2 linked regions of the Rhodopseudomonas boonkerdii genome follow. The protein of the gene in region 1 interacts with the protein of each later gene in a pairwise test. Links are inferred from orthologs where the notes say so. Each region holds a gene or a part of one and is shown in the gene's direction. Other genes may lie near its edges. The genes, in order: accC and ribD.

Region 1 (9,838 bases):
GATCACCACATACTGCTCGCCGTCGATCGCATAGGTCATCGGATTGGCAACGCCCGGTACGGGCAACCGGCCCTGCCAGAGCTCCTTGCCAGTGGCGGCATCGAAAGCACGCAGATAGGCGTCCATCGCGCCGGTGAAGACGACGCCGCCTGCGGTTGCCAGCACGCCGCTGACCAGCGGTGTGCCGGTCTTCAGCGCCACGCCGAGCGGCGCCATGTCCTCGGTGGTGCCGACCTGGCTTTCCCACAGGATCTTGCCGTCCTTCAGATCGACGGCGACCATGGCGCCCCACGGTGGCGGATTGCAGGGCATGCCGAGCGGCGATGTAACGAGCGTCCGCGTCATCGCGAACGGAGCGCCCCGCTGCGGTCCGAATTCGGTGCCGGAGGGCGGCTTGTAGTTTTGCGCCTGCGCGCGCGGGATCAGCGTGATCCGATGCACGGCGCGGCTGGTATTGGCGAACATGACCTGACGAATGGGATCATAGGCCACGCCGCCCCAATTGACGCCGCCGCCAGTCATCGGAAACAGCAGTGTGCCCTGCGTCGACGGCGGCGTGAACAGGCCGTCGTAGCGGCCCGACTTGAGCTGCTCGCCGCACGCATCGCGATCCCAGAACGTGACGCCGAACGGCTTGTCGAGGTTGAGGCGCTGCGGCAGCAGCGGCGGCACATGCGTCGGAAACGGCTGCGTCGGCGACAGGCTCTCGCCCGCGACCGCGCCTTGCGGCACAGGCCGTTCCTCGACCGGCCAGATGGGTTGCCCGGTGTCACGGTCCAGCACAAAGACAAACCCCATCTTGGTGGCCTGGATCACCACGTCACGCGGGCCACCGCCGATATCGATCCGCGCCAGGGTCGGCTGCGCCGGAACATCGTAGTCCCAGACATCGTGATGCACGGTCTGGAATGCCCAGACGCGTTCGCCGGTCTCGATCCTGAGCGCGACCACGGAATTGGCGTGGGCGTCGTTGCCCGGCCGCCTGCCGCCGTAGAAATCCGGGCTCGGCGACGAGGTCGGCAGAAAGACGAGGCCGCGGTCGATATCGACCGACATCGGCGCCCACACATTGGCATGGCCGGCCTCGATGCCGTCGGGGATCAGCGGATCCCATGTCCAGCGCGCCTCGCCCGTGCGGGCATCGAAGGCGCGGACGATGCCGCGCGGCGCATCCACGCGGCGATTGTCGGCGATGGACGAACCGACCACGATGGTGTCGCGCGCGACGACGGGCGGCGACGTGACCTGAAACTCGCCGGCATAGTCCAGCGGCATGCCGGGATCGAGTTCGATCTCGCCGTGCTTGCCGAAGCCTGCGCATCGTTCTCCCGTTTTCGCATCGAGCGCAATCACACGCGCATCGTTGGTTCCCATCACGATGCGGCTGGCGCAGGCGGCGTTCGCTTCGGCGCGAGGGTCGCGCCAGTGGGTGACGCCGCGACAGACCCAGCGGTTGCCCGGCTTGAAATCGGCTGGAATGCCGGGATCGGTGCGCCAGCGCACGCGGCCGGTAGCCGGATTTAGCGCCACCACTTCGTTGAACGGCGTGCAGAAGATCAGGCTGCCCTCGACCAACAGCGGCGTCGCCTCGAATTTCGAGCGCCGCATCATCGCGGGCGGGCGCGTGATCAGATCGCCCGTGTGAAAACGCCACGCCTCGACGAGGCGCGTGACGTTGCCGGGGGTGATCTGGGAAAGTGGTGAAAAACGCGTTCCGCCGGCGTCGCCGCCCCAGTGCTCCCATGCCGATGCCGAGGATATCATGGCGGCCATCGCCAGCACGACACTCGCAACCAGTCTCCGCATCAACCCGTCATCCAGACTCACATCGGCGCAGGAATGTTAGATGAAACGACGCTCGTGTCTATCGAGCGACCGCGCCAGAGGCTGCGGCGTTACGCCTGAGGGTGGCACTTGAAGGCGATGCGAACAGGCCGGTTTGCGCCGGCAGACCGGATGTCGTCAGGAGGGCGAACAGATGTCTTCCTTCCCGGAATGTCTTTTCTCAAGCCAGACGCGCTCACCGCGCGACAGTTTGGCCGCCGTATTTTCCAAAACGTCGGCAACGATCGTCGACACTGCGCGCTCGATCGGCGCCGCTTCGCTCAGTTTCTGCACGATCCGTTCGACGAAAGCGGTCATTCCAAGGCCTCGCAGACCCAAAAACGCATTGAACGCGCTTTTGTTCCCGCTGAACGAAACTGGACAGTACGACTGACACCTCTTTTTTGGCTGCGTGCAACATCGGCACAAGTTTCTGCGGAACATCGACATATGCACTCTGTTGTCGGGCGGGCAATGCAAACGCAACTGTGAGGAAAACAAGATGAACAAGCATTTATTCGTAAGTGTCGCCGCCGCTGCTCTGATTGCAGGTTCAGGTGTCGTGAGCGCACAGAGCCCCGGCGGCGCCGGAGCAGGCAGCGCCGGCGGCGGTGCCGGCATGAGCCGGGAAGCACCCGCGGGTGGCGGTGCGGCGGGTGGTGGTGCGTCGATGCGCGGCGGCACTGAAGATCGCGCGGCGCCGACCGCAAACAGCGCTCCCAGCAAGCGCGATGAAGCCACCGACACCACCAACAAATCCGATCATAAACAGCCTGCCACCAAGCAGAGTCAGTCGGATGACAAGATGCAGCGCGATAACGGCAATCAGCGTGCGAGCGATCAGACCCGCGATGGCGGCAAGAACGCGAAGGACATGAAGGCCGAGGACAGGAACAATCCGGCTGCGAATTCGAAATCGAGCGCCGACAGCAAGTCGACGACCGAAAAATCGACCACGACCACCGGACAGGCTGCGGCCGGCGCCAAACTCACCACCGAGCAACGCACCAAGGTGACGACCGTTGTCAAGCAGCAGCACATCGCGCCCGTGACCAACGTGAACTTCGCGGTGTCGGTTGGTACCCGCGTCCCGCGTGACGTTCACTTCCATCCGGTCCCGGCCGAGATCGTGACGATCTATCCGGCCTGGCGCGGCTACAATCTGATCCTGGTGAGCAACCAGATCGTGATCGTCGATCCGGCGACCTATGAGATCGTGGCCGTGATCGACGCGTAAGCCATCGCCTCCAGGCCATGGCATTAATCACGGATTCGGCGGGCGGGTCTCCAACGACTCGCCCGTTTCGGTTGCGCGAATCCTTCCGCATCGCAACATTCAGACCCGGTGCACCTTCGCAAGAGCTTGGTTAATCCAAGGATTCGAGCGCTTTGCGGTATATTTCGCCCGCCGGGCAAAGGATTTGGCTGGGGGAACGGGCACAGGCAAGGCTTCCCCTCCGCGGCGAGGTTACCTATAACCCCCGGCAGAACCGCGCTTTTGCGCCCTGTCGCCTGTCCGGGACCCCCGATGGCCTCCACCAACACAGTTCTGGTCCTCAACGGACCCAACCTCAATCTGCTGGGCATTCGCGAGCCCGAGACCTATGGGCACGCGACCCTTGCCGATGTCGAGGCGCTGTGCGCGGAGGCCGCTGCCAAATATGGCCTGACAGCGGATTGCCGCCAGTCGAATATCGAGGGCGAGCTAATCAATTGGATCCATGCCGCGCGCACGACGGCAGCGGGCATCATCATCAATGCCGGCGCCTATTCGCACACCTCGATCGCCATTCATGACGCGCTGGTCGGCGTGAAAGTGCCGACCGTCGAAGTGCATATCAGCAACGTCTATACGCGCGAAGACTTTCGCCATCACTCGTTCACCGCCCGCGCCGCCTTTGCCAGCCTTTGCGGTTTCGGCATCGAGGGCTATCGCCTCGCGATCTCCGGTCTCGCCGCCAAGCTCGGCAAGACCCCGCTCACCTGATTCAAACCCACTCCTTCAAGTATCGGATTGCCCATGGCCCGTAAGCCTGCCCCTGCCAAAGCCGCCGCCCCGAAAGTCGTCGCACCGCAAGCCGCTTCCGCCGACAGCGCTTTCATCCGCGAACTCGCGCAGCTGCTGAATGAGACGAACCTCACCGAGATCGAAGTCGAGCGCTCGGGCCTGCATGTGCGCGTCGCACGCGAAGTGCATGTGACTGCCGCCGCTGCGCCGGTCTACGCTGCTGCGCCCGTTACCGCTGCGCCGGCGCCGGCTCCGGTGACAGCCATCGCTGCAGCACCTGCCGCACCGTCGGGCCCAGACTACAGCAAGCATCCGGGCGTCGTGCCGTCGCCGATGGTCGGCACCGCCTATATGGCGCCAGAGCCCGGCAAGCCGCCTTTCGTCAGCGTCGGCACCAAGGTCACCGCGGGCCAGACCCTGATCATCATCGAAGCGATGAAGACCATGAACCAGATTCCGGCGCCGCGCGCGGGCACGGTCACCCAGATCCTGGTGGAAGACGGCGCGCCCGTCGAATACGGCGAACCGCTCGTCATCATCGAATAACGACTTCAATACCTCAGACGACGGAACGCCATGTTCGAGAAAATCCTGATCGCCAATCGCGGCGAGATCGCACTTCGCATCTTGCGCGCCTGCAAGGAGCTCGGCATCGCGACCGTCGCCGTGCATTCCACGGCCGATGCCGACGCCATGCATGTGCGCCTTGCCGACGAGAGCGTGTGCATCGGCCCGCCGGCCTCCAAGGACAGCTACCTCCATATCCCCTCGCTGCTCGCTGCCGCCGAGATCACCGGCGCCGATGCGGTGCATCCGGGCTATGGATTCCTGTCGGAGAACGCGCGCTTCGCCGAGATTCTTGCGGACCACAATCTCGCTTTCATCGGCCCGAAGGCGGAGCATATCCGCACCATGGGCGACAAGATCGAAGCCAAGAAGACCGCCAAGCGCCTCGGCATTCCCGTTGTGCCTGGCTCGGATGGCGGCGTCGGTCCCGACGACGATGCCATGGCGATCGCCAAGGAGATCGGTTTTCCGGTGCTGGTGAAGGCAGCTGCCGGCGGCGGCGGCCGCGGCATGAAGGTAGCTCAGACAGAAGCCGATCTCGAATTGGCACTCTCGACAGCGGCGACCGAAGCGAAAGCGGCGTTTGGCGATGCTTCGGTCTATCTCGAAAAATATCTGACCAAACCGCGCCATATCGAAATCCAGGTGCTCGGCGATGGCCGCGGTGGCGCGCTGCATCTCGGCGAGCGCGACTGTTCGCTGCAGCGCCGCCACCAGAAGGTCTGGGAAGAAGGCCCGTCACCGATCCTCTCCAAGGAAGCGCGCGCCAAGATCGGCGGCATCTGTGCCAAGGCGATGCAGGAGATGAAGTATCTCGGCGTCGGCACCATCGAATTCCTCTATGAGGATGGCGAGTTCTATTTCATCGAAATGAACACCCGCATCCAGGTCGAGCATCCTGTCACCGAGATGATCACCGACATCGATCTCGTGCTCGAGCAGATCCGCATTGCCGCCGGCGGCGACCTGCCCTGCACCCAGGACGAGCTGCAGATCATTGGCCACGCCATCGAGTGCCGCATCAATGCGGAGAACCCGGAAACCTTCCGGCCCTCGCCTGGCACCATTACCCAGTATCACCCGCCCGGCGGCCTCGGGGTCCGCATCGATAGCGCGGTCTATCAGGGTTACAAGATCCCGCCTTATTACGACTCTCTCGTCGGCAAGCTGATCGTACACGGCAAGAACCGTCCGGAATGTCTGATGCGGCTGCGCCGGGCGCTGGACGAGATCGTGGTGGACGGCGTCGAGACGACGCTGCCGCTGTTCCGCAAGCTTGCGCGCGAGCAGGACATGATCGAGGGCGACTATCACATCCACTGGCTCGAACAGTATCTGGCTGGCCAGAAGGGTTAACGGGTCGGCGGCGCGCGGAAATCCGCGTGCCTCGCCGCGTGTGCGGCGGCGTTGGCGGCCGGAACAGGCCTCGATCACCACCCCGAATTTGATTTCACTGTGGAACCAAATCGCGACGTCGGGGTTGTGCAGTACCGGGCACTCCCGGTTCCCCGGGGGACGTGTTGAAATTCCAGCGAAAATCCTTGCGAGCCCGTCGTGACCGCTGACGTCGCCCGCAAGCGCAGATTCTGGCAGATCGTCCTGCTTTCGGCGGGATTGTTGGTGCTGGTCGCCATCAGTGCGGCCTCGGTCATCCTCGTCAATCAGGCACGCAAGGATTCCGGCTGGGTCGTCCACACCGTCGAGGTCGAGAACCAGCTGGCGACGCTGCTGCTGGAAATCCGCCGCGCCGAAAGTGCCGCACGCGCCTATCTGCTGAACGGTCAAGAGCAGTTCCTGCGCGAGCATGAAGCCGCGGTCGCCGTCATTCTACCCGGGGTCGACAAACTCGCGGCTGCCACTTCCGACAATCCCGTCCAGGTCGAGAACATGAAGCGCCTGCGGCCGGCCGTGATGGAGCGGTTGGCCGAATTCGCGCGGGCCGTCAATTACGTGAAGCAGAACGACACGCCATCCGCCGTCGCCATGCTGCCGCAGACCGGCGCCGGCCCCGCCGTGCAGGCGATCGCCGAAGCCGGGCGTGCCATACGTCTGGAAGAAGAGAAACTGTTCGGCGAACGCACACAGACGGCCGACCGTACCCAGCAACTCGCTTCTCTCGTCACCGTCATCGGCTCGGGCCTCGTCGTGCTGCTGGCGGCGGTTTCGATCTTTCTGGTCCGTCGTTCATCGGACGCCCGCGACGATGCCGAGGCCAAGCTGCGCGACAACAATCTCAACCTCGAGAGCGCCGTGCAGGAGCGCACCGCCGACCTGCGCGAAGCCAATGAGGAAATCCAGCGCTTCGCCTATATCGTCAGCCACGATTTGCGCTCCCCGCTGGTCAACATCATGGGCTTCACCAGCGAGCTGGAGGAGTTGCGCGGCGATATCTTCCGCCGCATCGCGACGCTGGCGAACAACGATCCGGTCGTTCCCGACACCGACGGGAACTTGCCCGAACCGGCGCTGCCCCCGGAGGACAAGCAGCTCTCGTCAGACTTCAGCGAGGCGCTCGGCTTCATCAAATCGTCCATCGGCAAGATGGACCGGCTGATCAATGCGATCCTCAATCTCACGCGCGAGGGCCGGCGCGAATTCAAGCCGGTCAGGATCGACACACGTGAACTGATCGAAACCATCGTCTCGACGGTCGCTCACCAGGCAGCGGAAACCGAAACCGCGATCCATGTCGAGCCGCTGCCCGAGATCGTCAGCGACCGCCTGGCACTGGAACAGATCTTCGGGAACTTGATCGACAACGCGCTCAAATATCTCAGGGATGGTGTGCCCGGCGAGATCAGGGTCAAGGGCCGCACCAAGATGGGCTTTGTGATCTTCGAGGTGATGGACAACGGCCGCGGCATCGATCCCAAAGATCATCAGCGAATATTTGATCTTTTCCGCCGGGCGGGTACACAGGACAGGCCGGGCCAAGGCATTGGTCTCGCCCATGTCCGCGCCCTTGTGCGCCGGCTTGGGGGCACCATGTCGGTATCCTCCGAACTCGGCCATGGCAGCACTTTCACCGTCACTTTGCCCGCCAGATGGACGGGCAAGAGCAGGAACGAAACAGCATGAGCAACCCGGTGACGATCATCATGATCGAGGACGACGAGGGTCACGCCCGTCTGATTGAGCGCAATATCCGGCGATCCGGTGTCAACAATGAGATCAAACCGTTCACCAATGGTACAGAGGCCCTCGCCTATCTGTTCGGTTCGGACGGCACCGGCGCCGTCCACAAGGGCGACGCCCTTCTGATCCTGCTCGATCTCAACCTGCCCGACATGACCGGGATCGATATCCTGCGCCGGGTCAAGGAAAACGAGTATCTCAAATATGCGCCGGTTGTGGTTCTGACCACCACCGACGACGCGCAGGAAATCAAGCGATGCTACGAGCTTGGATGTAACGTCTACATCACCAAGCCAGTGAACTACGAAAACTTCGCCAACGCGATCCGTCAACTCGGTCTGTTCTTCTCGGTGATCCAGGTTCCCCAAGCCACGTCATGACCTCAACCGCCTCGCCAACGCTGCTGTATATCGACGACGACGTGGGCCTCGCACGGCTGGTAGAGCGCGGCCTGAAGCGTCAGGGCTACTTGGTCGAGCATTGCGGGAATGGCGAGGCCGGCATCGCGCGTATCGAGCGAGGCGGCATCGATGTGATTGCGCTGGACCAGTACATGCCGGGCATGGACGGACTGGAAGTGCTGAAACTGATTCAGAAACTGCCTGCGCCGCCCCCTGTCGTGTTCGTCACGGCCTCGCAGGACAGCAAGATCGCGGTGACTGCGCTCAAGGCCGGCGCTGTGGATTATCTCGTCAAGGACACCCAAGGCGACTTCATTCCATTGCTCACTGTGGCTTGCGACACGGCGATCAGGCAAGCCGCGATCATGCGTGCGCGCGACGAGGCGGAGGCCGAGGTCCATGCCGCACGCGACCGTTATGCCGCCCTCGCCGCCGAGCGCGAAATGCTGCTGCGGGAGGTCAACCACCGCGTCGGCAACTCACTGCAGATCATCGCCTCGCTGCTGCATCTGCAGGCGAGTTCCGCCCGCGAGAACGACGTCAAGGTGGCGCTGACCAATGCGATGGGCCGCGTCGCTGCGGTCGCACAGGTGCACCGCCGGCTCTACACATCGCATGATCTCAAAAGCGTACTGCTGAACCAGTATCTTGAAGCGCTGCTCGAGGATCTGCGCCGCTCCGCCGAGGGCAACCGGATGTCGCGCCTGACACTGAAGGCGAAGACGGTCGAAATCGATCCGGACCGCGCCGTAGCGATCGGCATCATCGTCAACGAACTGGTGATGAACGCCGTCAAATACGCTTACCCCGACGGCGCCGGCCCGATCCATATCGAGCTCGACGGCCATGGCGACGATCTCGAATTGTCGATTACCGACGACGGTGTCGGCCTCAATGTGAAGGCCGACCCGCGCTCCACCGGCATGGGCCAACGCATCGTCAGCGCCATGGCGAACAAACTTGACGCGACGGTCGAGCGTGATCCGACCCACACGGGTACGCGCGTGATCCTTCGCTTCAGCGCGGTGGCGAAGCCGGTCGCGAAACCGCAGGTCAACGCGGCGAAATAACGTAGGGCCGACCGGCGCCAGTTTAATCCACCGTCATTGGCCGCACGACTGCTGCCGGCAGATGCCGCTCCGCGAGGTTCTACGATTTCATCCGATCCAGCACGGCACGTCCCTGCGTGATCAGCCGCGCGCCGCGCTGATCGAGGGTGTGGATCCAGAGCCAGTTCAGCGCGACCGCCAGACGGTTGCGCAGGCCGATCAGGAAATAGATGTGGGCGATGCCCCAGATCCACCAGGCCAGCGCGCCGCGCAGCCTGATTTTGCCAAAATCGATCACCGCAAGATGCTTGCCGATCTGCGCGAGGCTGCCGTCGTGACGATAGCGGAACGGCGCCGGCGTCGCGCCGCGCAGCCGTTGCCTGATGGCATCGGCGACGTAGCGTCCCTCCTGTTTCGCCGCGGGCGCGATGCCCGGCACGGGTGAGCCATCCGGAGCTGCAACGCTCACCGTGTCGCCGATGGCGAAAATATCGGGATGACCGGGCACGGTGAGATCGGGATCGATCAGCAGGCGGCCGGCGCGATCGGCTGCCGCGCCCAGCCATTCCGCCGCCGGCGAAGCGCGCACGCCCGCAGCCCAGATGATGGTGCGCGCCGGCAAGCGCGTCCCGCCATAGACGACGCCTTCGGCGCTGCATTCGGACACGGCATGGCCGAGCGCCACCTCGACGCCGAGCTTTTCCAGCGAGCGCTGCGCATAGGCCGACAGGTCTTCCGGAAAGTTCGCAAGCACGCGCTGTCCAGCTTCGATCAGCACCACACGTGCCTTGCGCGTATCGATATTGCGAAAATCGTCCGGCAATGTCGTCCGCGCCATTTCGGCAATGGTTCCT
Region 2 (9,839 bases), 650 kb from region 1 along the record:
CATCAAGGGACCGGAGTGCTTCGAGATCGAGGCGCAGCTCAAGGAGCGCATGAAGATCCCGGTCTTCCATGACGACCAGCATGGCACCGCCATCATCGTCGGCGCCGCCATCAAGAATGCTCTGCTGCTCAACGGCAAGAAGATCGAAGACGTCAAGATCGTGTGCTCTGGCGCCGGCGCCGCCGCGATCGCCTGTCTCAATCTGCTTGTCTCGATGGGGGCGCAGAAGAAGAACATCTGGGTCTCCGACATCGACGGCGTGGTGCATGAAGGGCGCAACACCCTGATGGATCGCTGGAAGGCGGTCTACGCACAGAAGACCGACGCCCGCACGCTCGGTGACATCATCGGTGGCGCCGATATCTTCCTCGGCGTGTCTGCGCCCGGCGTGCTGAAGCCGGAGATGGTCAAGGCAATGGCCGACAAGCCGCTGGTGCTGGCGCTGGCCAATCCGGTCCCGGAAATCATGCCCGACGAGGCACGCAAGGCGCGGCCGGACGCGATGATCTGCACGGGGCGCTCGGACTTCCCGAACCAGGTCAACAACGTTCTCTGCTTCCCCTTCATCTTCCGCGGCGCGCTGGATTGCGGCGCCACCGCCATCAACGAGGCGATGAAGATCGCCGCCGTCGACGCCATTGCGCAGCTCGCGCAGGATCCGCCATCGGATGCCGTGACCGCCGGTTTTGAAACCGAAACGCAGGGCTTCGGTCCGGGCTCGCTGATCCCGTCGCCCTTCGATCCGCGCCTGATCCTGCGCATCGCGCCGGCCGTTGCCAAGGCTGCGATGGAGTCGGGCGTCGCGTCGCGTCCGATCGCCAATTTCGAGGAGTATGCTGCAGGCCTCGAACGCTTCGCATTCCGTTCTGGCCTCGTGATGAAGCCGGTGTTCGCCAAGGCGAAGACGCAACCCGTCCGCGTCATCTATGCCGAAGGCGAGGACGAGCGCGTGCTGCGCGCCGTGCAGGTCGTGCTGGAAGAAAAGCTGGCGCGTCCGATCCTCGTCGGTCGTCCGTCCGTGGTGGACGCACGCATCAAGCGGTTCGGTCTGTCGATCAAGGCCGGTCAGGATTTCGACCTCATCAATCCCGAGGACGATCCGCGCTATCGCTCTTACGTTCAATCCTATATCGACGTCGCCGGTCGTCGCGGCGTGACGCCCGATGTGGCGCGCACGGTCGTTCGCACCAATGCGACCGTCATTGCTGCGCTCGCTGTGATCCGCGGTGAAGCCGATGCGATGATTTGCGGTATCGAAGGCCGCTATATGAGCCATCTGCGCCATGTGCGCGAGATCATCGGATTCCTGCCGGGCGTCAGCGATTTCGCAGCGCTCTCTCTCATGATCAGCAGCAAGGGCGCGCATTTTATCGCCGACACGCAGGTGCGCCCCAATCCGAGCGCCGAAGAACTCGCCGAAATTGCTGCGCTTGCGGCCAACCACGTGCAGCGCTTCGCCATGAAGCCGAAGATCGCCTTCGTCTCGCATTCGGATTTCGGCAGCTACGACACGGACTCCTCGCGCAAGATGCGCCGGGCCGCGACGTTGCTCCGCGAAAGGCATCCGGAGATTGAGTCCGATGGTGAAATGCAGGGCGACACCGCACTCTCTGAAGCTGCGCGCAAAATGGTACTGCCGCATTCGAAGCTCGAAGGCGCCGCGAATGTCCTGATCATGCCGACGCTTGATACGGCCAATGTCGCCTATCAGATGATCAAGACACTCGGCGATGCGCTGCCGGTCGGTCCGATCCTGATCGGTCCGGCGCGTCCGGCGCATATCCTGACGCAGGGCGTGACGGCGCGCGGCATTCTCAACATGACTGCTGTGGCCGCTGTCGAAGCGCAGGAACGGGCAGGGCGCTCGCAGGCCAATCTGTTCGGCTGAGCCGGCGAACCATCATTGCGTTGCTGACCACAAATGGATGACTTCGCGAGAAGTCATCCATTTGCGTTTGAAAAAGCGACAAACTTGATCATACTTGTCGCGTTTCGATCCGCAGTCGTTGCAGTTCGTGAGGCTTTCACATGCCGGCGTTTATTACTTTCGGGCGTATCCTGTTTGCGGTGATCTTCATCGCGTCGGGAGCGAGCAAGTTTCTCGATCTCGGCGTGGCGGCAGATGCGATCTCGAACAAGGTTCTGCCCACGCTTCCTGCAGCCGTGTTGCCTTATACCGCGCAGCTCGAACAATTGGCGGGGATGGAACTGAAGCAGATCATGGCGATTGCCACAGCGGCGCTGGAACTGATCGGCGGCATCGCCATCGCACTGAATTTCGGTGCGCGCTTCTTCGCCCTCGTGATGGTGCTGTTCGTGATGGCTGCGACGTTCTACTTCCACGACTTCTGGAATCTCGCAGGTGCCGATGCCAAGGCGCAGATGATCCACGCGCTGAAGAACCTGTCGTTGATCGGCGGGCTGTTCATGATCGCCGGCATCGGCAAAGGGCCGCGACTGGATGCTTATGGCGAAGGGTGATCGAATGTAGGGCGAATGAGCGCAGCGTAATCCGCCGTTCTTCGTCCCACGCAATCGGCAGGCGGATTACGCGGAGTTTATCATCGGGCGCGCTTCGCGCGAGCCGTTGGCTCATCCGCCCTACGAACGCCGCCATGCTGTGACGGTGACTTCATGCTCTGCGTCCAGTATGCGCGTCTCCGCAGCCTTCAGTCCATGGCTTGCCAGCACATCGTGCGGCGATTGCGCGGGGACATTCGGAAAGCAGCCTTGTCCGTTCGGCACGATGACATCAGGTGCTTCTGACAGCCAGAACGTGTCGAAGCGATCCATGAACATGTCGAAGACGGTCGGGCCGCCGATGATCGCGATGGTGCCGCGCGAAATGTCGGCCCGCGCACAGGCCTGCTCGAATGTCGCGCCGGCGGGATTCCACAAGGTCGCCTTGGCGTTGGCCGGATCGCGCGCGACGCCGTCGATCTGCCGTGTCAGCACGATGCGTTTGCGCTGCGGCGAGTTCGGCTGGTCCTCAAAGGAATTGCGGCCGTGCACGATCAGGCTGGTCCGATCGAGGGCTTCATTGAAGAAGTGCTGGTCGCCGGGAAATTTCAGGCTGTCCGGCATCACGCCGCTGGCGTCGGCGAGCATGCCGTTGCCTGAAACGATCACATAACCTTCGAAACGCAACGCTGACATCTGCACTTGCTAGCTTATTCCGGGACCGTCGTCACCACACTGCTGAGCGGACGCGTGCTCACCGTCGGCAGCTTGGCATCCTTGGCGAGCGCTTCGTCATAGGATGCAATCGTCTGCACCGGCGCTTTCGCGCGCATCAGCACGACCTTGTAGCCGCCTGCTTTCAGCCGGCGCAGCAGTTCCGGCAGCGCTTCGGCGGTGGGCTTCTGGAAGTCGTGCATCAGGATGATGCCCTTGCCGAGCCTGTCGAGCTTGGTCATTACATTGGTGATGACCTGCTCGGATTTGCGGGTCTTGAAATCGAAACTGTCGATGTCGCAGGAGAAGATCGCCATGTTGCGCTCGCCGAGATAGGTGACGATTTCGGGCGGGTGCTGCAGGGCCGGCGCGCGGAAGAAGGGGGCGGGGGCGGCGCCCAGCGCCCATTTGACGGCGCTGAACCCCTTTTCGATCTCGTCCTTGCGCTGCTGCTCGGTGAGCTTCTTGCTGGTCAGCGCGATATGCGCCCAGGTGTGGCCGCCGATGGTGTGGCCGGCAGCGGCGACCTGCTTCAGAATCTCGGGATGATAAGTGGCGTGCTTGCCGATCGGGAAGAAGACGGCGCGGACGCATTGGTCGGCCAAAGCCTTCAGCACTGCCGGCGTCGTGGTGGGCCACGGGCCGTCGTCGAAGGTGAGGACCACTTCCTTGTCGCGCAGGAAGTCGAGCTGCTTGAAATGCTCGAAGCCGAAACCGGGGCCGCCGGTGGTGTCGATCTCCACTACGCGGCTGACGCCGAGCGCGTCGGGATTGGCGCAAGCAGGCTTCGCCGCGGTGTTCGGAGCGGGCGCCGGTGCCGGAGCTGCAGCTTTCGGCGCCTGGGCCAGTGCCTGCATCGCCCAGAGCGACATCGCGCTCGCCAAAATCACACCTGCCGCCTTGCGCATGACGTCCCCCGTGCAACGTTCCGGCCGAGAATAGGCTGGCGACAAGTCTAGCGTGATTTTCTGCGTTGGGGTCATGGGACGAGCCTTTTCCCCAGCGTGTTGGAATGGATGTGAATGTCAAACAGCCACGTCCTTCCCGAGATCATGAGGCCTCATTCTCGCGGCGCTTGCGCGTCCGAGGTGTGAGCAGGTCTCCCCTCGAAGACATGAGGGGAGGCGGCACGCCGCAAGGCGCGTGGGGGTGGGACTGACGCGATCGGTTCGCACTGGATCGCCAGTGCTGGCCGGCCGCGCAACGCCTGACGGCGTGCCACCGCGGGACTTTTGGCTGGAGGACCGCTCTGTCGCACACCGGCACGTCCCTTACTCCTTGCCGCAGCAAGTTTCCGAGCCGCTGATCCCGACGGATTTCTCCGCCGTTCGCCTGTGCCGTCGCAGCCGACCTATCGGCTCCCCCTCGTAATGGGGAGGGACGGTGACCCCCGGCCTCCCGAGTCCTGCTTGCGAGGCAGGCCGCGGGCTCCGCATCCTGTCCCGCTCAAAGAACGCCTCATGAGAGCGCCCCCCGCGAACAAGACGGCTGGGATATAGGGCAATGAGAGGAATATTGTCAAGAACAAAGTGAGAACATTTTATCGCGACCGTAGGATGGGTAGAGCGGAGCGAAACCCATCAATCCCGTCGATGCCTCACGCTCCGCCGATGGGTTTCGCTCCAGCGCTGCCGCGCCTTCGCTCTACCCATCCTACGCGCCCGCGCAGCGATCTTGTTTTGCGATCGCCGCATGTTTGCCGGGCCGGCTAAATCTGGTCTCGCCCCGGCAAATCCTTGGACGAGGCGGCCAGATATGGTATCCCGACGCAGTTCCTGCCCACCACCCGAGACCGCTCGCGCTCCGCCATTCTGGCCGCGGCGGTGGAGATATGCCCTGATGACCAGTTCGGCCCGTAACGCCTCGTTCTTCACCGCCTCGCTCACGCAGGCCGATCCGGAAATCGCAGCCGCGATCAAGGGGGAACTTGGCCGCCAGCGCCATGAGATCGAGCTGATCGCCTCGGAAAACATCGTCAGCCGCGCCGTGCTGGAGGCGCAGGGCTCGGTGATGACCAACAAATATGCCGAGGGCTATCCGGGCGCGCGCTACTATGGCGGCTGCGAATTCGTCGATGTCGCCGAGAATCTCGCCATCGAGCGCGCCAAGCAGCTGTTCGGCGCCCAGTTCGCGAACGTCCAGCCGAATTCCGGCAGCCAGATGAACCAGGCCGTGTTCCTGGCGCTGCTGCAGCCGGGCGATACCTTCATGGGCCTCGACCTCGCGGCCGGCGGCCATCTGACGCACGGTTCGCCCGTCAACATGTCCGGCAAGTGGTTCAAGCCGGCGCATTACACCGTGCGCCAGGACGACCAGATCCTCGACATGGATGCCATCGCCAAACAGGCGGAAGAGGTGAAGCCGAAGCTGATCATCGCCGGCGGCTCCGCCTATTCGCGCGCCTGGGACTTCAAGCGTTTTCGCGAGATCGCCGACAGCGTCGGTGCCTATCTGCTCGTCGACATGGCCCACTTCGCCGGTCTCGTCGCCGGCGGCGTGCATGAATCGCCGGTGCCGCATGCGCATGTCACCACCACGACCACGCACAAGTCGCTGCGCGGCCCGCGCGGCGGCCTGATTCTCACCAATGACGAAGCGCTGCACAAGAAGCTGAACTCGGCGATCTTCCCGGGTCTGCAGGGCGGCCCCTTGATGCATGTGATCGCGGCCAAGGCGGTGGCCTTTAAGGAAGCGCTGCAGCCGGAGTTCAAGACCTACGCGGCCAACGTCGTCGCCAATGCCAAGGCGCTGGCCGAGACGCTGAAGTCGCAGGGTTTTGACATTGTTTCGGGCGGCACCGACAACCATCTGATGCTGGTGGACCTGCGGCCGAAGGGCCTCAAGGGCAATGTATCGGAGAAGGCGCTGGTTCGCGCTGGCCTGACCTGCAACAAGAACGGCGTGCCGTTCGATCCGGAAAAGCCGTGGGTCACCTCGGGCATCCGTCTCGGCACCCCCGCTGCGACCACCCGTGGCTTCGGCACCGAAGAGTTCAAGCAGGCCGGCGAGTTCATAGCCGAGGTGCTGAGCGCCGTGGCGCAGTCCGGCGACGGCAGTGCGCCGCTGGTCGAAGCGGCTGTTAAGGAAAAGGTGAAGGCGCTGACGGATCGTTTCCCGATCTATCAGTAAGGAAAGTCGTTTATTGCCGTCATTGCGAGCCCTGACGAATTGCGGAGCAATTCGTTTGGGCGAAGCAATCCAGAAGGTCAAGAAAACTGGATTGCTTCGTCGCTTCGCTCCTCGCAATGACGAGAGGATAGGTTCATGCGCTGCCCGAACTGCAACAGCCTCGATACGCAGGTGAAGGACTCGCGGCCCACCGAAGACTCGTCGGTCATCCGCAGGCGGCGCGTGTGCATCGCCTGCAATTTCCGCTTCACCACCTTCGAGCGCGTGCAGCTGCGTGAGCTCACGGTGATCAAGCGCAACGGACGCCGGGTGCCGTTCGATCGCGACAAGCTGGTGCGCTCGCTGCAGATTTCGTTGCGCAAGCGTCCTGTCGATCCGGAAAAGGTCGAGACCATGGTGTCGGCCATCGTGCGCGAGCTGGAGAGCGGCGGCGAGGCGGAGATTTCGTCCGAGGCGATCGGCGAGATCGTGATGGAGCATCTGCGCGTTCTCGACGACGTCGCCTATGTCCGCTTTGCCTCGGTGTATCGCGATTTTCGCGAGGCGAAGGATTTCCAGGCGTTGCTCGGTGAGCTCCACACCGATGACGCAGTTCTTGATGAAAATGGACAGCCCACGGCCGCAGGAAAATGATCTTCCGTATCCTGGAAGACCAGCATCGCGAAAAACTCGCCGCCGCCAAGGCCGAGGATCTCCGCTACATGCAGCTTGCGCTGACGCTGGGCCGCCGCGGGCAGGGGCGGACATGGCCGAACCCCGCTGTCGGTGCCGTCGTCGTGAAGGACGGCGTGATTCTCGGCCGCGGCTGGACGCAGCCGGGCGGCCGGCCGCATGCGGAGCCGGTGGCGCTGGCGCAGGCCGGTGAAGTCGCACGCGGGGCGACGCTTTATGTCACGCTGGAGCCATGCTCGCATTTTGGCAAATCGCCGCCTTGTGCGGATGCCATCGCCGCTGCCGGCATCGCGCGCGTCGTCGCGGCGGTCGAGGATCCCAATCCCGAAGTTGCCGGGCAGGGCCACGCACGGCTGCGTGCGGCGGGGATCAAGGTCGATGTCGGCCTCTGCGCCGAGGAAGCGGCGCGCGATCACGCCGGGCACTTCCGCCGCATCCGTGACAAGCGCCCGCATGTGGTGCTGAAGCTCGCGGTTTCGCCGGACGGGAAAATCGCGGCCGCCGGGCACAAGCCCGTCGCCGTGACGGGCGAGCGGGTTCGCTCGCGCGTGCATCTGTTGCGCGCGCAATGCGACGCGATCCTTGTCGGCATCGGCACCGTCATCGCCGACGATCCGGAACTGACATGCCGCCTGCCGGGCATGATGAAACGCTCGCCGGTGCGTGTGGTGCTCGATCGTGCGCTGCGCATCTCAGGCAACAGCAAGCTGGTTCATTCCGCCCGCACGGTACCGCTCTGGGTGATGACGTCGGATATCGCCGAGGCGCCGGCCGCGATGGCGCTCGGCGCCGCAGGTGCGCAGGTGCTGCGTGTGCCGGCGGTGACATCGCCGTTGCCGGGGCTGGATTTATCGGCGGTGCTGCATAGCTTGGCCGGGAAGGGCATCACCCGGCTGCTGGTGGAGGGCGGCGCGAAGATCGCGTCGTCTTTCGTGAGCGCCGGCCTCGTCGATGAAATCTGGCTGTTTCAAGGGCCGAACGAGATCGGCGAAGGCGGTGTCAACGCGCTGGACGCATTGCCGCTGAGCGCGATCACCGGGTCGCCGGGGTTCAAGGTGCGTGCTAGCGAGACGATCGAGAACGATACGCTCACGATTTATGAGCGCGCCACGGTTTAGCTGTGCCCCTCATGGTGAGGAGGCGCTTCTTCAGCGCCGTCTCGAACCATGAGATGGCTGGGCGCGGCGCTTGCCGCCATCCTTCGAGACGCGACCAAGTGGTCGCTCCTCAGGATGAGGGCAGGGTGATTTGAGGTAAGAAAGAGACATTCATGTTTACCGGCATTGTCACCGATATCGGCGAGATCGAAAGCCTGAGGCCAGTGGCGCAGGGCCAGCTGCACCGGCTGCGCATTCTCTGCGACTACGACCAGACCACCATCGCCGATGGCGCCTCGATCGCTCATAACGGCGTCTGTCTCACGGTGGTTTCCTCGGGCGTCGCGAACGGCAAGACCTGGTTCGATGTCGATGCCGCGGCGGAGACGCTGGCGCTGACCACGGCCAAACACTGGCAGGTCGGAACCAGGCTCAATCTGGAACGCGCGCTGAAGATCGGCGACGAACTCGGCGGCCATATCGTCGCCGGCCACGTCGACGGTATCGCCACCATCGTGTCGCGCGAGAATCTGCCCGATATGGCGCGGATCACCTTCCGCACCACGCGGGAACTGGCGAAATTCATCGCCACCAAGGGCTCGGTCACACTGGATGGCGTGTCGCTGACGGTGAACACGGTGTCGGACGTGGAGTTCGCCGTGCTGATCATTCCGCACACGCTGAGCGTCACCACGCTGGGCGAGAGCTGGCAGGCGGGTACCGAGGTCAATATTGAAGTAGACCTGATGGCCCGCTATGCGGCGCGGCTGGCGGAGATGGCGTGACCGTAGGGCGGATGAGCGTAGCGTCATCCGCCGGCCGAGCTCAAAGCGGAAACTCCGCGGCGGATTACGGCTTCGCCTCATCCGCCCTACGGCTATAAGTGCTTGGAATCCCAACTTATGCGGCCTAAAAGGCTGCCCGAATGTAAGTCACTACTGACTGGAACGAGACCCGATGGCCGACCCGCGACGTGCCCCCCTGAAGGACCAGACCGACATCACCGGCGCCCATGCGCTGATCGTCGAGGCCCGGTTTTACGACGATATCCAGGACGCCATGCTGGAGGCCGCTATTGCCGAGCTGAAAGCAGCCGGCGTCTCCCATGACGTTCTTACCGTGCCGGGCGCGCTGGAAATCCCCGCCGCCATCGCCATTGCGGTGGATGCTGCCGAAAAGAACGGCAAGCCGTATGACTGCGCAGTGGCGCTGGGCTGCGTGGTGCGCGGCGATACCATCCATTTCGAGATCGTTTCCATCGAGTCCTCGCGCGCGCTGATGGACTATGCGGTGCGCCAGCAGTTCCCGCTCGGCAACGGCATCATCACCGTCAACACCGAGGAACAGGCCTGGGCCCGCGCGAAAGCCTCCGAACTGAACAAGGGCGGCGATGCCGCGCGTGCCGCTCTGGCGATGCTGCGCATCAAGCGCCGTATGGCGAAGGCGTAAGCGACGATGGCGGAGTTCAGGAAGCCGGAGCCCAAAGGCGACCGCAAGGCCAACCGGCGCGGCGCGGCTCGGCTCGCAGCCGTGCAGGCGCTGTACCAGATGGATGTTGGCGGCACCGGCATCAATGAAGTGCTGGCTGAGTTCGAGAGCTTCTGGATCGGCAGCGAGGTCGAGGGCGAGCAGTATCTGCCGGCCGAGGGCGCGTTCTTCCGCGACGTCGTGTCCGGCGTGCTGCGCGACCAGAAGCAGCTCGATCCCCTGATCGACGACGTGCTGTCGCGTGGCTGGCCGCTGGCCCGCGTCGAGGCGATTCTTCGC

What was found.
Region 2: the proteins of accC (region 1) and ribD interact in binary tests that used the Escherichia coli proteins (3 or more experiments, as listed by UniProt). The link is inferred for Rhodopseudomonas boonkerdii from one-to-one orthologs.

What each region holds. Positions count from the first base shown.
Region 1 is NZ_CP036537.1:3,359,571-3,369,408, forward strand. The notes cover bases 3,663-6,581. They hold accC (acetyl-CoA carboxylase biotin carboxylase subunit), read left to right. Parts: upstream 3,663-4,408; coding sequence 4,409-5,755; downstream 5,756-6,581. Other genes in these bases: aroQ (type II 3-dehydroquinate dehydratase), read left to right, coding at 3,663-3,811; accB (acetyl-CoA carboxylase biotin carboxyl carrier protein), read left to right, coding at 3,845-4,378; E0H22_RS15350 (sensor histidine kinase), read left to right, coding at 5,954-6,581. In the rest of the region: E0H22_RS15320 (pyrroloquinoline quinone-dependent dehydrogenase), read right to left, coding at 1-1,806; E0H22_RS15325 (hypothetical protein), read left to right, coding at 1,996-2,316; E0H22_RS15330 (DUF1236 domain-containing protein), read left to right, coding at 2,327-3,061; more of aroQ, read left to right, coding at 3,353-3,662; more of E0H22_RS15350, read left to right, coding at 6,582-7,477; E0H22_RS15355 (response regulator), read left to right, coding at 7,474-7,914; E0H22_RS15360 (sensor histidine kinase), read left to right, coding at 7,911-9,005; E0H22_RS15365 (NAD(P)/FAD-dependent oxidoreductase), read right to left, coding at 9,085-9,838. UniProt on the Escherichia coli protein: This protein is a component of the acetyl coenzyme A carboxylase complex; first, biotin carboxylase catalyzes the carboxylation of the carrier protein and then the transcarboxylase transfers the carboxyl group to form malonyl-CoA.
Region 2 is NZ_CP036537.1:2,703,072-2,712,910, forward strand. What follows is about bases 6,093-9,012. They hold ribD (bifunctional diaminohydroxyphosphoribosylaminopyrimidine deaminase/5-amino-6-(5-phosphoribosylamino)uracil reductase RibD), read left to right. Parts: upstream 6,093-6,932; coding sequence 6,933-8,093; downstream 8,094-9,012. Other genes in these bases: glyA (serine hydroxymethyltransferase), read left to right, coding at 6,093-6,303; nrdR (transcriptional regulator NrdR), read left to right, coding at 6,439-6,936; E0H22_RS12540 (riboflavin synthase), read left to right, coding at 8,246-8,857. Outside these bases: E0H22_RS12505 (NADP-dependent malic enzyme), read left to right, coding at 1-1,888; E0H22_RS12510 (DoxX family protein), read left to right, coding at 2,029-2,481; E0H22_RS12515 (dihydrofolate reductase), read right to left, coding at 2,602-3,156; E0H22_RS12520 (polysaccharide deacetylase family protein), read right to left, coding at 3,171-4,082; more of glyA, read left to right, coding at 5,014-6,092; ribH (6,7-dimethyl-8-ribityllumazine synthase), read left to right, coding at 9,030-9,521; transcription antitermination factor NusB, read left to right, coding at 9,528-9,839. UniProt on the Escherichia coli protein: Converts 2,5-diamino-6-(ribosylamino)-4(3h)-pyrimidinone 5'-phosphate into 5-amino-6-(ribosylamino)-2,4(1h,3h)-pyrimidinedione 5'-phosphate.